Regions from separate parts of the Bacillus sp. CGMCC 1.16607 genome, predicted to be linked through region 4. Evidence: riboswitches for the same ligand, from Rfam matches in the RefSeq annotation. Region 4 holds a riboswitch; each other region holds the start of a gene.
The links. A riboswitch is a leader RNA that binds a small molecule or an ion and turns the genes downstream of it on or off. The one in region 4 is predicted to bind cyclic di-GMP.
Positions count from the first base shown of each region.

Region 1 (4,211 bases), on a different contig from region 4:
CTTGCCAGCCGAATTTAGGTATAACAAAATACGAAATAAGCGCGGCAACTAGCCAACCCCCTGCCCAAAAGCTTTCAAGCAGTACGACCACTTTCCCTCGTTGCTCCGCTGGTACAGTCTCTGATACAAGTGTGGATGCAACAGGCAGCTCTCCCCCTAATCCCATACCAATGATAAAACGTAAAATTAAAAAGAACGATAAGCTAGTGGCAAAAGCTGATACCCCACTACCTAAAGAAAATAATAATAATGTTAAAATAAAGACACTCTTTCTTCCCATACGATCAGCAAGGATTCCGAATAAAAAGGCACCGACCGCCATTCCAATGGAGTTTATACTTCCAATCCAACCCATTTGTTCGACAGATAAGTTCCATTCCGTTTTTAATGCAGCAATGATGAAGGATAATATTCCAACATCCATCGCATCGAACATCCAGCCTAGACCAGCAATTCCTAATAGTCTACGTTGTGAAATCTCTGTTTTCCCTCTCATTTTTCCCCTCCTACTGGCAAAAAGGCACTTAATTAATATGTTATTCTGCCCAATAAATATCTTTTTTTTCCTATTAATCATCACCAACCACCCTTATTCTAACAGGTGTCTTTACAGTAGTCATCATTATTTTTTACATTGCTCTTTATTTTGAAGTAAAAACACATGGGAAAAAGGCTTAGAACAATACTCAAATAAAAAAGTCTCCTCTAGCAAAACTGCTAAAGAAGACTTTTTACTTATACCCTTATGATCATTCCATCTGAAAAAAACTTCTCAAATTCGTTTGTATTTACGGGTTTGGCAAAAAAATACCCTTGCCCCATGCTACACTTATTCTCCTTCAGAACGTTCATCTGATGTTCATGTTCAATCCCCTCAGCAACCACATTTAATTTTAAATTTAAGCCAATATTAATAATCGCTTTTACCATGGATTGATTCGCAGGGTCCAAAATATCGTCTATAAATGATTTATCAATTTTGATTGTATCTATAGGCAATTTCTTTAATATATGTAAAGAGGAATAGCCCGTACCAAAATCATCTAGAGATGTTCTTACCCCTAATGTCCTCAAATCATTCAATATCGATGTAGATTCTTGGATATCCTGCATAATACTTTCAGTAATCTCTAGTTCCAAATACTTAGGGTGAAGCCTCGATTCTTCTAAAACATTACGAACGATTTTGATAAAATGACTATGTTGGAATTGAAGCACAGATACATTGACCGACACACAAATGGCGGAAAATCCCTTATCTTGCCATTTCTTATTTTGTAAACAGGCCGATCGAAGTACCCATTCGCCAATGGCAACAATTTGCCCTGTTTCCTCGGCAATCGGAATAAATTCTCCTGGAGAAATGGGACCTAATTGCGGATGCTCCCATCGCAAAAGTGCTTCCATTCCTGTCATTTTTCCTGTTTGTAGTTCTACTTTAGGCTGATAGAATAGGGTAAATTCATGATGTTCGATTGCTCTACGTAACCCGCTCTCGATTTGCATTCTTCGTACTTTAAGTTCGTCCAATTTGGAATCAAAAAATTGATAATTATTTTTCCCACGCTCTTTAGCTAAATACATTGCTGTATCCGCATTCTTCAGGAGTGTTTCTGCATCCCTCCCGTTTTCAGGGAACAAACTGACCCCTATACTTGGAGTGACCACATAATCATTACCAAGAAAAGGTTTCGTAAATGCTTTTACCAATGATTCTGAAACAGCTATACAATTCTGTTTGGTCATCCCTGATAAAATGATTATAAATTCATCTCCACCGATTCGATAAACCCTCTCTGAATGATCAAAACTATATTTTAATCGTTCCGCAGCTTCAATTAATAACTTGTCTCCTATATGATGACCTAGTGTATCATTCACATTTTTAAAACGGTCTAAATCAATTAATATAAGTGCCATCGTAAGATGACTACTTTTTGCTCGGGCTAAGGTCCGGTTCAGATCCTCAACAAATTTGGTCCGATTTTCTAATCCCGTTAACGGGTCATGATAGGCCAAATACTTGTATTCACTCATTAAGTTTTTATTTTTTTTCAAAATGGCAAGCTGGTGGAATATAACAATGAGCATCGTAATAATTACACCAAAACTTAATGTATTCAACACACGGTAATAAGAATGGATCGCTAATAATAGTAAAAAAACAACACCTATATAAGGGAAAATATCCGCACGGCCTGAATATTCAGAATTCTTACCTTCTGACTGCTCATTAATATTCTCTTTCTCACAAAAGCTGCCAAATCCTATGATTAAAAGAGCGATCGGCCATAATGGGTCAATAAAGCTTCCAATTTGATATTCTTCAATATAGGATAGATAGGCATACATCGTATCGGTCAATATTTGTAAGCCGAATCCTAAAGAAATGAATAAAGTCATTCCCCTTTTCTTTGTATACCGAGATAGGTAATAAAGACTAATTAGAACAAATAAGATGCTCAAATCAAGGATTGGATATGTTAATTTCATGAAAGTGATTCCAAATGATTGATTGGTAGCTTCCCATATAGGCTTAATTAAAAAGTGAATACTGATTGTCGCTGCAATAATCATGAAAATAAAAATATTGAATTGAAATGGCCCCTTTGGAACAGCACTACTAATCACCTTTGTTTGATAGATTAAGGCGAGTAAAAAAAAGAAATAGGCAACTAGCCACATGAAATATCCCCAGGTACTGTATAGAGATACCTTATTTATTATTTGAGAATAAAACAAAATAATATGACCTATAAGATAGAAAATAATACCGATATTTAAAAGTAGCCAAAACTTCCTTGGTTTGTTATCGATTTTCCGTTTCGTTTGTAACATCCATATAAAACTTATACTTCCAGCTAAAAATGACAGGACACTCGTTCCTAAAATACGTAGCATGTCATTTTCCTTAAAGATAAAAAGCCAGACGTAAAAAACCATCGTATAGATTATAACAAACAGAGTTGCTGGACGTTTTATGGTTAGCATCATAAACCCTCACAATGAATCATTCGATTAAAAATAGCTACAACAAAAGGTCATCTCCAAGTGGACATAACCTTTATAAAGTTATTCCTCAGGTAACTCAGCCACCATAGGTTCGCTCCCTTAGGTCTGTAGCTTTGCGTCCCCATCTTTCAACAGGTTTGCCTTTTCAAAAGAAAAATATGAATTTTTTAATAAATAATCTACTAAGTAGTATATTGGTATATCATTTATAATGAATGTTTCAATAGTTACCGATTAACAAACTTTCAACTTAAGACTTTGGAACTATTATATCAGCAGGCCGTTTTTCCGTATATCCTTCAAAATCTGGTAAATTATTCTTTAAAAATTAGCAAATTAGAACTTTCTATATAAATCTACTAGACAAAAAAACAAGGGCTACCCCTTGTTTCTAATGTGCAGCATGATCGACATGCTTTAAATGTTTCTGATTGAACCAGATGAAAAGCACTGAAACAAGGACAAACCCTGCACCCACAAAAAATGGAATATGCGGGTTGAAAATTTCAGCTAACTTCCCTGCCAAAAATGGTGCTACGGCACCCCCTAAGAAGCGTAGGAAGCTGTATGCTGCCGATGCGGTAGATCGTTCGACCGTTGTCGCATTCATGACAGCGGTAGTAATTAATGTATTATTATTCCCTAATAAGGCTCCAGCAGCAATAACCGCAACGATAATCACCCATTGTGTAGATGTCCAAAGTCCCATTGCGACTAGTAGTAAGGCAAATAAGCTCAACATCATACACATGGATTTAATCGTTCCAAACCATTGTTGAAGTTTGGGTGCCATGAATACTGAAGTAATTGCCAATAATATACCCCAACCTAGGAACACAAAGCCTAAACCATGTTCATCTAACCCCATAACAAAGGGAGCGTATGCCAACAAGGTAAAGAACCCAAAGTTATAAAGTGCCGCTGCAATCCCCAACACTAGAAGGGATCGATGCTTTAAAGCCCGAAATGGATCTAATAAGGATGTTTTCGATTTTGAAGCACTTTGTTGATTGGTTTTTGGCATTAAAATAAATAGGCCTATAAAAGCAATAATCATTAAGGTTGCCACTCCTAAAAATGGCCCTCGCCATGACATGGCGCCTAGCCACCCCCCAAGCAATGGCCCAACGGAAATCCCAAGTCCTACCGCTGCTTCATATAAAATAATCGCTTTTGCTGTTCCGCTATCGGATAAAGAC
Region 1 is NZ_JBHUJX010000036.1:201,521-205,731, forward strand. It holds gene ACFSO7_RS23420 (MFS transporter) at 1-496, opposite strand, end outside; gene ACFSO7_RS23425 (putative bifunctional diguanylate cyclase/phosphodiesterase) at 736-2,991, opposite strand; cyclic di-GMP riboswitch class I at 3,080-3,164, opposite strand; gene ACFSO7_RS23430 (MFS transporter) at 3,404-4,211, opposite strand, start outside.
Region 1: another riboswitch for cyclic di-GMP. It lies ahead of ACFSO7_RS23425 (putative bifunctional diguanylate cyclase/phosphodiesterase); the one in region 4 lies ahead of ACFSO7_RS02525 (sialidase family protein).

Region 2 (4,211 bases), on a different contig from region 4:
AACCATGAACACCTCTCCTTTTTTTATTTATACTATGAATCATTATTCATTTTAGACAGCCTATTTCAATCCTTCTCTTTCCAATGCATTTTTTGCCTTCAAGATTTTGAAATTTCGTCTGTGCAGAATGTGTGCCTTCACGTAACATAAAGAATGTAAAAAAGCTTGCAGAAACTACAACTAAATATGTAGATTATTTCATTCTTTAGGCCATCATTAATATTCTAATACACATGCTATCCTTTTTTTATAAAAGGGCTAAGAGGTGGTTTAAATGATTAAAGGTCTATATGAAGCACATTTACCAGTAAGTGATATGAATGCATCCATTAAGTTTTACGAAAAGTTGGGTTTAACAATAGCAAATAAGGGTGAAACAGTATCATTTATGTGGATTGAAAAAGGCAAGAGTTGGATAGGATTGTGGGAATCAAAAGAAGTACATACTCCTTATCATCCTTCATTAAGGCATATAGCTTTTCACGTGGACCTTGAAGATATGATTGCAGCAAATGAATGGCTAAAGTCAAAAAACATCAGCGTGAGAGAAGATTTTGGTTTTAAACCAGAAAGACAACCATTAGTGTTAAATAATAATCCCCATGCTCATGCAGCTATATATTTTGATGACCCAGATGGAAATTCATTAGAACTTATTACACCACTTAGATTGGATGTAAATGATTCATTTGAAAAAATGGAACTAAAAGATTGGTTGAAATTAAAAAAATAATTTAATTCTATTTAATAGTGGCTTTTAACTCTGATTGATTATTGTTTTTTCATATTCTCTCTCCCTAATTGGTAATCAATAAGAATGATAATTTTGATAATCCGATGTAATTTCGTTTTGTAAATCATCGTTGATTTTGAAGGCAGCATCCTTATATCAAATAACAATGTTACTGGGATGTTGTTTATCACGATATGGAAACGACCATGAAAATCTTTATTCATGTCACTGATAAAATGAAAAAGAATGCTACCATAAAGATTAATACCCCTTACGGTAGCATTCTTAATTTTAAAGCCAATGCTTTCTTTGAATAAATTTAAGTAATTTAATGATACGACTTTAGGAGGGAAGATTGGATATTATAAAACAACAAAATACATCTAAAAAAGTACCCAACCTACTGATTTATCCTTTTTTGCCTCTTCAGGATCCTACAATTATATTATTACTACTTCTCATTTTCAGAAAAAATTCTAGGTGTTCTTTTAAAAATCCAACATAGCGGTCGACCTCTTCTATTGTTGAGTATGGCGAGATTGTAAAAAATTTATGCGCAAAAACGGATATTCGCTTGTTTGAGTTTGCTGCTTCCACGAGACACTGCTTTTTTGTATTTCCAAAGAAAACAGTATCTCGCTCGGCACCAATTATCTCAGCAAACTCATCATTAAACTGATTAATTTCCGTCAATTCTTCTATGGTTAAAAGTCCGTTCAACTCATCGCTCCATTTTGTTTTTTCAGGATAAAAACGGAATGTTGTAATCGGAGAAACCTCATTCGTGATCACCACATTCGAAACTTCTTTCGCCAACGTCTCTCTAAACACAATATTGACACGAATATAGTTAGCTAAAAGCTCTTGATAGCCTTCCATTCCAAATGCTAATAAAGACGCATAAATTGCCAAAGCACTTCCCATCCGCGAGCATTCGAGTGTGTAGCCTGTATGATAGCTACCATAACCGCGATTCCCTACATAAGGTGTTTCCACTGCATCTAAATCAACATATTTAAGATTCTCTCTGTTTTTGATCAAAAATAAACTCGTAATATATGGCGTTTGTCCAAGCTTATGGAAATCAAAGACCATACTATCTGCAAGCTTAATATGTTTAAATTTCTGCTGATAGGATTTCAAGACCTCATTTACGTTGTCATCAAATAGTAGAGGATTGCTTTCAAAGTCGTAATGATTAAAGAAAGTATACATCCCCCCCATAGCAGAATCTGCATGGATATAGATTGGAAATATACCATATGTGCGTTCCAATTCTTCCGCTATACGCTTAATTCCTTCAATGTCATCAACCCCAAATGTATCAGTAGTTCCCATTGTGGCAAGGACATAAAGAGGAACGCCGCCTTTTGCAATAACATACTCCATTTTTTCTTTTAAATCTTCTAGATTCATAGAATGATCGGCATTAGCTTTCACACGCATCATGTTTTCTACGCCAATCCCAGTTGCCTCAACGGATTTATACAGACTGTAGTGTGATAGCTCTGAACAGAAGCAATAGAGATTTTGCGGTACACCCTTTAGATTAGAGGACGGCGCGTAACGGGCAATGGCAAGTCGTAAAGAATGAAAGACAGCCCCTTGTCCACCCCAAGTTGTATATCCTGCACTGATGCTTTCATCGTATCCGATTAATTTGGATAGCATAGCAGTTACTTCGATTTCTGCTGTGGCCGCTGCTGGCCCTTCCACATCCCAAAGATTGTTCCCATTGACTAGTACCATGACTAAATTCCCGATGATACTGGCTATATTCGGAAGAGGTGCTGCATTGGCTACATAGTTTCGATTGACATATCGGTGTCCTTCTACTAATTTTAGAAGCTCATGAATCACTTCCTCCATCGCCTTACCCGTTTTCGGAACATCAGCCTTTTGAATGACACGATTATAGTAATCCTCTGTGTACTCAGGCATTTCTCCAAGCGTTAATTGGTTAGGATCCTTTAATTCATCTATTTTCGTTAAAATCGTCCTAAAGTACGACAATAATTCCTCTCTTTGAAAGTCATTCCCATCCATACTAGGAAATAATTTTTGTAACTCCTTCATTGTTTTCCCTCCTTGATTCTTACTTTTGACAATATCAGACAAAAAAAAGTCCACACAGGTGGACATAGAAAAGCAATTATTGCCTCATTAAGTAAATATCCAACCTTTTCGGCAACCCGGCTGCCATAGAAATATTTCTTTAGGCCCGTAGCTTTGCGTCCCCAACTTTCAATGGGTTTGCTATTATCGTAGGAATATTGAAAAATTCTTTTATACTAATGTTTTTCCCCTTGTAAAATACTAATTTGAGCATTATTAAGATATTTTCAGGTATATAACATTATAAAAATGAAGTTCCCACCAGTCGGATCGACCTTTAAAAAAAACTTGTATCATTATAAATCAACAAGGTGAATGCATTTATAATGATACACTGACCTTATTTTCAGCATCTTGCCCCTCTTTAGCTTTCGAAGTTTCATCATCATGATTCCATGTGAATAGTAATTTGTTTACAGCATTTCTTAACTCGATAAGATTCTTTGCTTCTTGAACAAGTTTTTGCATTGTATGTAGTTCATCATCACTAATTTCTATTAGTTCCTCAAACATTTCAACAGATTCCCGAGAGATAGAAGCTATCTCAACAATTGTTGTCATGATCTGCTGAGTGGCAGAAGATAATTCTTCCGTACTTGCAGAAGAATTTTCATTATTTTCAGCAATGATCTTTGTAGTAGATAGAATCTTTTCAAACATGGTTGCAACCTCTACAATGGTCGTATTTGTATCTTTAAATTCTTCCGTTCCCTGTTGCATTGACTTGACAACTATGTCAGTTTCTTCTTGTATATTCTTTACAATATTTGATACCTCAGAAGAAGATTGGCGTGATTGTTCGGCCAATTTTCGAACCTCATCAGCAACAACCGCAAATCCTTTCCCGTGTTCACCCGCACGTGCAGCTTCTATCGCCGCATTCAAAGCTAATAAATTAATTTGTTCTGAAATCCCTGTAATTACTTTTACAATAGTGCCGATTTCATGAGATTTTTCTCCGAGTTTATTTATTGCATCAAATGTTGTATTTACTGTTTGATTAAACTGTTCCATTTTTTCTAAGGAATCCTTTAGCTTCTCGTTTCCTTCTTGAGTTAACTCTAAGGTAAGGTTCGATTGTTCTGAAATTTGATTTGATCTCACTGATAGATCTTCGATAGCCTCTGCCATTTCTTCCATAGATGCAGCGCTTTCTTCTGTAGCTACTAATTGTTTCTTTAATCCTCTACCTACCTCATCAATTGCCGCTCTAACAATATCCGCTTTCTCAGAAGCATATTCACCGATTTCTGCGAGATTTTCTCCTTTTTCATGCACATCTTTTGAAAATGAAAAAAACTTCTCCCTTATACTGCTGAAAAACTCAACCATTTGATTAAATATAGCGTAATCAGAACTTCTT
Region 2 is NZ_JBHUJX010000004.1:29,981-34,191, forward strand. It holds gene ACFSO7_RS00985 (GH25 family lysozyme) at 1-6, opposite strand, end outside; gene ACFSO7_RS00990 (VOC family protein) at 275-733, shown strand; gene ACFSO7_RS00995 (pyridoxal phosphate-dependent decarboxylase family protein) at 1,160-2,809, opposite strand; cyclic di-GMP riboswitch class I at 2,917-3,001, opposite strand; gene ACFSO7_RS01000 (methyl-accepting chemotaxis protein) at 3,170-4,211, opposite strand, start outside.
Region 2: another riboswitch for cyclic di-GMP. It lies ahead of ACFSO7_RS00995 (pyridoxal phosphate-dependent decarboxylase family protein); the one in region 4 lies ahead of ACFSO7_RS02525 (sialidase family protein).

Region 3 (4,211 bases), on a different contig from region 4:
TTGTGTGATTTTTATGAAGTTCTTTTAGCCATGTATTAACGAAGGTAGCGATTTGGCCAAATTCATGTGATAGGTTTGATTCTACTGTGCGGTTATTTCTGATAACCTCTTCTGCTACTTGAAGGCTCTTATCTCCGTAAGCTAGCAGTCTAGCATTGTCTTTTTGAACCATTGAAATAGCAAGAAGGGCTTTGTAAATATCCGTTACTTCCGTGGAATATTTTTTATGAATATCAATCGAGAATACTTTTCCTCCCATCGTAAATTTCAATTCTATATCAAGGTCGATGGTACCCGCTGTTTCAATACTTACACCACTAATTTCATTTGCAAAATAATCATAACGTCTTAAATTACGCTTGGAACTTACGGCGGAATCTCCGTCAACATGAATTAATGCCAGGTTCGTAAAGCAATACTCATCTTTTTTTGACTTGATCAGAAAGAAAATCTTTTCATTGTCCTCAGTTAGAACAAAATCATCAGATTCTGTCTTGTTAAAGTCAACTGGCTTGATTATCTCACCAACATCACTAAGGCCTAAAGCTTCACTTGCTAATTTTTTAAACATATGTCTTCCCCTTTCCAACTTAAAGAACTCCGCTGCCTAGGCAGTCTGTTTAAATACATTTTTTCCTTCTTCCATGGAACTACTACTGTCATATTAACTTGTCTACTTTTTCTTCCATTCTTTTTAATCGTTCATTTTGTTTCTTGGTTGACCGTAAATATTGAAATATAAGGCCAATAAATAGCACTGGAATAAGTATTGCGAATAGCTGGAAAACGATGTCTCCCATATTGAGCATATTCTGTTCCTCCAATAATTAGGATTGCTTTTATTAACTATACGATTATATTTCAAAAAAAGTTTCAAATTAATCAAAAAAGATTCCTTCTATCCCTCAGCTTCCCCCCTTCTATATAAAAGGTAACCGTAATCAGGCTGAGACAAGGTTCCTGTTCCTTGCCCCTAAAAAACAAACAAACCCCGGATTATATAATAATAATCCGAGGTTTAAACAGTTATTTATATGTTACAGTATAGGATCCGTTATCTAATACTGTTACTGTAAACGAAAGTGACTTACTTCCTTCCGTAATGGTAAAATCTCTAGATTGAGAGTTTTGTGCACCTTCAGGCTTACTAATCGTGCCACCTAATTCTACTGTTTTTGTTTCTACAACACCAGTAGAATAGACAAGTTTGTAAGTTGCGATAACTTTGGATTGCTCCTTATTGTGACTAACAACACTGATTGTAAGATCCTTAATATCTGTTACCACTACTTCTACAACAGGTGCCACTGGAACATTAAATTCTTTGGACTGAGTCACTGTACCAAACTCATCCCCTACTGTTACTTCAATAGTAGCTGGTTGGCCTGAAGTTAAACCAGTTCTAGTGATTGTTTCAGAAGTCACGCCACCTTTACTATCTTCTTTAAAAATAGTAAAAGTTAAGCTATAGGTTTTTGTTGTTTCATCGAAACTCCACACAGGTGCTTCATCTGATACACTAAAGTTTCTAAATGCTGTAGGGACGGTAGTTTCTCCTGCTAAAGTTGCTCCTGAGATCTTAAATTCGTCAGTTGTTCCAGCAACTGTTACAGATGTAGTCGGAAGTGCTTCATCTTCACCACGAGACCAATGATTAACTAAATTGTAGCTCAGGGTAAACTGATTTGTTTCACGGTCATAGGACGTCCATTCTTTGTTCACTGCTTCTGTTTCAGTGATGTAGGGAATATGTACCATTTGTGAAGCTGTTTTAGCATATGTGTGTACATCTTGAGATGGACGACCATTTGCATAAATCGTATAGGCTTCAATCGCAAATGTTGAATCTCCCTTTAGACCAGTAACATCAAGATTAACTGAATAAGACCAAGTTTTATCAGTGATTTTCGTAACTGAAGCATCTTGTCCATTCACTTTAACGACAAGCTGTGGACCATCAATGACAACTGTGCCAGAAAGTAAAATTTGCTCTGCATTTCTAGCGGCAACCTCTAATGAATTATAAGTAATCACACCTGTCTCACGCTTTTGCTCGGTTCTTCCAGTCTCAACTTCCTTAACTTCCTTAGTAGATTTTGGAGCTGCATTAGCAACGTTTCCAACACCTAGGACTAATGTACCAGCAAGGATTGTTGTTCCAAGGGCTTTTACATAAATTTTTTTCATTTTTCATTTCTCCTCTTAGATCATTTTTTTCTAAGAGGACCGGTTACACTACTAGCTCCATATAGCCCAAGTGTCCAAAATAAAGGCTATATTTCTACGCTTCCCATCTTGGTTGATAGGATTCTATTTTTAGAGACCAACAAAAATAGAACTTTATACCTAAGACTACAATAATATTAAAAAGTTTACAACGATTATTTTGCAAGATACCGAGATCATCCGAAGAGAAGTATAGGTGGGGATCTGTTGCCTCCATTTCATATAAAAAGAAGGATGAGACACGCCCCCCATTCTCCCCTAAATCAAACGAAAACAAGCAGGAAACCTTTTATGGTTCCTGCTTGTTTTGTTTAAAAATGAATTGCCCCTGCCAAGGAATTTTATTTTAACATACATCGAGAGGTTTTAGAATTGATCTTTTTCATTCGCTTGAAAATGGTTCTTAACTACTAAACTTACTAAACAAATCAACCAACAGGAGCATGTTAGGCTGTAGACGTCCGCGTTCCCTTAATATATGTAATTTTTATTTAAAAAGACTTCGCAGCCAATTTCTTTTGGGTGGTCTCTGACAATGGCATCTCTTGGATAGCTTTTTAATAATTGATAAATTAGAATATCCCCTCCTGCACTTTGGGTTAGGAGTGTACCTAATATGACGAGAATTCCGTTTCCAATTGTAAAACCAATGATTAATGGAATTAATCCAGTGATCACAAGCGGTAATAATAGGCTAAACCGATAACTTTTCACTGTTATTGGCACTTTGCAATGTGCGTATGGCATCATTTGCTTCCACATGACACCTATTTTAATAGAATGCCAACCAGCTTTTCCAATAACCGCAAAGCCAAAGGCATGTAATAATTCATGAAGAATAATCGATAAAAAATAAGAGAATATTAACATCCCATAAACCATCCAATTATGACTATAGGAAATCCCCCAGATAATATCGTAAAGAATTAATACCAATAGCGTAATGAGAAATGACCCAAGCCCCACCTTTTTATTCACTAGGCTAGCTGAAAGGGTAGCATCCATTTTATGATATTGTTCACCCGCATGAACATAATCCTCTCCCATTCTCATCACTTCCTTCATTAAAGTTAATTAAAAAGGATAATTAGTCCTCATAATAGACTAATTATCCAATGAATGATTATTTTGCATTCGCATCAGGTTGATGTATTCCGAATATATTGCCTTCAGTATCAATATAGTACCCTTGCCACGCCATTCCTGGTAGGGCATATTTAGCCATGGCAACCTTGCCGCCATTCTCCATAATTTTAGCTTCTGTTACATCGTAATTTTCGACTCCCATTGTACAAGCAAATCCATTTAAAGCTTGGTTTGCTTCTGGCGCTGCACCTTGACGCTGCATTAAGGCACCATTGATTCCTGGTTCATTTTCATCGCCAGTCACTGCTCCAAAGTATGGCATTCCAGCATATTCACTCCAATCTTGAAATGTCCATCCGAATACCTCTCCATAAAACTTCTTTGCACGCTCCATGTCACTCACATGAATTTCAAAATGAACTAATCTTCCCATGATTGCCTCCTATTAATTCAGGTATTAGTCTTAATTCAATGGTGTGATCGCTCAGAAGTCTCTATTAATTATTATAACTGCTATGGTAATAAATTCAATTTTTTTTAAAATATAGGATCGGGAGTTTGTTGAGAAAGGTCGATTTTAACATATGTAGGTTCAATAATATAGGAATATCAACTCCCAGATCATTTACTTTTAAAAGGGATTTTAAGTTTTACTGCTATTTACGGAAGAACTACAATCCCGATCATTTGGGTTTTCATGACAATAGTTTTCAATCGATAAGGAGAAAAGCCACTCATATCCCAGTTATCTTCACTTGCTACATTGGATCATATATTGGGATTAAACCCAATTCTTCAGCAACTTTCACATCATCAGCATGACTTTTCAAATCATCCTCTTCCGCACCCCCAAGTGCCTGCAAATATCCCTCACTTGGACGCTGTTTCCAGTAACCCTC
Region 3 is NZ_JBHUJX010000019.1:260,854-265,064, forward strand. It holds gene ACFSO7_RS13665 (PH domain-containing protein) at 1-571, opposite strand, end outside; gene ACFSO7_RS13670 (DUF4083 domain-containing protein) at 660-809, opposite strand; gene ACFSO7_RS13675 (hypothetical protein) at 1,027-2,187, opposite strand; cyclic di-GMP riboswitch class II at 2,216-2,300, opposite strand; gene ACFSO7_RS13680 (DUF3267 domain-containing protein) at 2,698-3,273, opposite strand; gene ACFSO7_RS13685 (VOC family protein) at 3,350-3,745, opposite strand.
Region 3: another riboswitch for cyclic di-GMP. It lies ahead of ACFSO7_RS13675 (hypothetical protein); the one in region 4 lies ahead of ACFSO7_RS02525 (sialidase family protein).

Region 4 (4,211 bases):
TTCTCCTTTTTCTTAATAGGTAAAATATTACAACCATAGGGTGTCAGGCACCCTATGGTTTCACCAACCTACTCGCATACTTGATCACACTATTTTCACCAACAAAAATATATTTACCGTATGCTTTAATCCCGTCCAGCATTCTTTTCGTGCCATTCGTATCAAAATTAGAGTTTTCAATAGGGATTGCAACTTCTTTCCACTTTACTCCGTCCTTTGAGACATAGTAAGCATTGTAGGGTACATATTCCCCATTAATTTCCTTAAACGAGTCGTTGAAAGCATAAAAATAACCATCAAAAGTAGTAAGCAATTCAATGTTTGCTTCACCTATATTTGTCTTCACCTGTAACCACTTTGTTCCGTCCTTAGACACCCATGCATTGGATAAATTATATCGACTAACGGCGACATATCGTCCACCCGTATAGGTCATCCAGGCGTCACTTAATTTAATGGATTGAACGGTTGTCCACTTCGTTCCATTTGTCGATTTCATGATTTTCGTATAACTATTTCCATTATTATGCACCTGGAAGGTACCAACTACTTGCTTGCCATCCCAAATCATGGAGGTCAACCAATAATCATCAAGACCTTTGATATGTGTCCATGTAAGCCCATCCTTCGAGGTGAAAGTACCGGTTGTTTGATCTGTCGCTACAAAAAATTTCCCAGTCCAGAGAATATTCCTTAGTTGCCCATCCTTTCTCATAGAGGGAATATTCACCTTTTTCCAATTGACTGCATCAGTTGATACATAGGCTCCATAATGACCGACGGCAACGAAGCGGCCAGCACCCCATGCGACATCATATAAGTTCTTCCTCCACTTTCTCCCTTCCATTGCAAACGGATTGCTACTCGTCCACTTTACACCATCATCTGTATAAATTGCCGTTCCATCAAGCCCTACAGCAACCGACCTTTTTCCATTCGTCGCAATTCCGCCTAATTCAACGTTATAAACCGTACCAACTAACCGATAGCTCCACTCTACACCATCCTTTGTGAAAAAGGAGTATGTTCCATCCGTATAATTTCCTGCCGTGTTCGAACCAATACCTGCAAAGCCTCCTTGGACCGGATAAAGAGTATATACGGTCGTATCTAGCTTCGGAAGATCATGACGCTTCCACACAGTACCATTGTTCGAGGTATAGGACACATTTTTATAAATTCCATCGCTCACACTACTATAGCCAACTGCCATAAAGCTGCTACCATTCGAAACAACGATACGTAAAGTAACTCCACTTGGAGATTGCTGTTGCTTCTTCCAGCTGACCCCATCGCTCGATGTATAGATGCCATTGCCGACACCTAAATAATGATCCTTAACCCAAATAAAATCATGAATGTTTTTCGATGGATCCCACGTATTCTTTTTCCATGTATTTCCGTCCTTTGATGTCAACATAATTTTATCATCATCACTTATGACAAAATATGTACCATTTTCAAAATCGACCCAAACCCAGCCATATTTATTTTTAAAGGTATGGATGACGGTCCAATTTTCCCCATCTTTAGAAAAATAGGCATGCTCGGTGCCTTGAGCTACAAAACCATGATCACCACCGACTACTTGCTGAATGGATTCGCCTGGAGAAAAATCAATTCGCTTCCAAGTTAATCCATCTGTGGAGATAAAGCTTTCAGAAGGGGTACGATAGGTATCCATATCAAACTGCGTGTTCGCTCCAAAAAGGACATATTTACTACCATCCCAAGCAATGGCTGTAAGATGGTAGTTTCCAAACCGTGACAGGGCCCTCCAATCTCGTCCATCCTTTGATTTCATGATTGCTCCGTATGGGCCGACAGCGAGATATTCATTTTTTCCTTTCGTCATTGCATACGGAGGATTGGAGCTATAGGTAGAATCGATGGTCCACCCGTCACCAGTCGAATACGGTGCTTCCTTTAACGTAATCGAATTCATTTTATTTGAATCGTTCTTCTCTGCAAAGCTCTTGTTATAAGGGATGAAAATTGCCAATAAAAAAATAAAACTGATCAGCCAACTTAGCCACTTTTTCCCATTCATGTTGATCCTCCTAGAAGATTTTTGATAACGATTGAGTGCCTGATACCATTTATTGCTTAAAATGTATACCCAATCTTTTGTTATTGCGAAAATTTAGCCAATAAAAAAAGCCTAGCAATCCCTTTCACTACGGGTATCTGCTCGGCCACACAATACTTCCATTCGGAAATAAATGCAACCCGGCGATCATCGTCATGAGACTTTAGACCCGTAGCTTTGCGTCCCTCCCTTTCGAAAGGTTTGCCAATTATAAAACTATTTGACTAGTATAATAAATTCATTCTATCATTTTACCTATTACAAAGGAAGTATTCGTGTAGAACTGGCTTTAGCCTTAGTATAGAAAGGTTTTGGCTGTGTTTGATCAAACGTTTGATTAGATGTGTAACCTTATGAACAAAAAGGGTGCCTAGCACCATTTAGATTCAAAAATATCTGCATGGTTCCTAGCACCCTAGTTTTTCATTATTTATTTACTAAACGAAGTAATTCATCAAAGCTTACTTCTAATTCACGATTTTTTACATTAAATAGAACATTACTTAATGTACTTGCGGAAATGTCCTGACCATCCTCTTCAATACTATAGTGTATTTGTCCCCTTGCTTTATTACCCTCTATTATTGAAGATACAGAAACCCGTTCCATTGTACTTGCACCATTTTCTACCGTTATCTTTATGATTTCCAATTCCGCTTCGTCCGGAGTTTCACTTGAAGCATAATCGCTGAATCTCTTAGTTGTAACAATGTATTCTTCTTCATTATGATCTTCACCTAAGATTTTCCCATTTAAATCTGTTATTGTCGATTGAACGAAGTTTTTATAAGAATGAAGAATTGCTTGATGTTCCATTCTTTCCGCAAACTTCACAGGCAGGAAAATTTGAATAGCATCTACAGGAATCATAGGAACATTGTTTACGAGAATCACTCTTGGATTCCCAGCAACATGTGATAGAGAATCTCCAATTTCTGTTTGAGATTGGCTTTCGACATCCAAATAGGTATTCTTATTCGTATAGAAAATAACTGTTTTCCCATTAAAAGATACCTTATACTCCACCCCCTTCTTCATTTCTGAAACATTCGCTCCTAGTTTAGAGAATAACTCTTTCAGAGGAAACATATTATATTTGTCTTTGAATATAGGAGCCACTTTAAATGTAATCTGTTTATTGTCTAAAATCAGTTGTGGTGTAATAGGCTTTTTTACTTGTGCATTGGCAATGTCAAAATTAAATATCACCTTTTTGTCTTTTACTGGTAGGGTTATTGGAATCCAAGCAGTTTTGGACACTTCAGCAGAAGTAAGGTACTCCGATTTGTTTATTTGAAATTCTCCGTAAAGAGTTGAACCAATTATCTTCCCTCTAAGAAAGAGACTATCCTGGTAACGTTTCCCCTTAGCTGAGGTATATTTGGTAATCAAATATTCTACCTCAGGCAGCTTTCCAGGAATTCGAAAAGAAGTGTAGGTTTGGTCATACGTAATTTGATCAAAAAAGCTTCCTTTTATTGCTTCGGCCTTTGTGAGGACCTTACCCTTTAAGTTAGTAGTATATTGGTTTTTTATTCTATCATTATAGGTTGTAATATGATATGTGATATAATCATCTTCATTTTCCGCGGTAACCTCGCTAGGAACGATCGATTCAAATGCTGGAAGCGCAACATATTCAAGCTTATTAATCGTTTCAATACTTTTATTTGAAGCATTTATTTTTGTTTTTCCACTAACCAAACCAAGCTTCGACTTTCCTTTGAATATCTCATACCCATCTTTAACCTTTTTGGGAGTTGTTCCCGCTGCTTGGAAAAGTTCCACTAAAGGGAAATAAGTGACATTGTTTTTAATTATAGCCTCATGGCTGAATTGGACTGTCCTCTGATCCATAATCACAATAGGCTGCTGATTTACAGTGGCGCTAGCGGGTATGCAAATCGAAAATGACAACAGAACCGTTAATAAGAATAGTAATCTCCTTTTCATCTTGTGAATTCTCCTCTGATAGTTAATTATTTTAGAAAAATATTGCTTTCCTATATTATCATAATTTTGGTCATATTTAGTAATCTATGCTCTTTTCTAAAATAATAGAAAGCATCGTATTTCCATATCGGAATATAATACTTCGCACCATAGGGATTACTATGTTCTG
Region 4 is NZ_JBHUJX010000007.1:262,339-266,549, forward strand. It holds gene ACFSO7_RS02525 (sialidase family protein) at 53-2,050, opposite strand; cyclic di-GMP riboswitch class I at 2,221-2,305, opposite strand; gene ACFSO7_RS02530 (stalk domain-containing protein) at 2,516-4,042, opposite strand.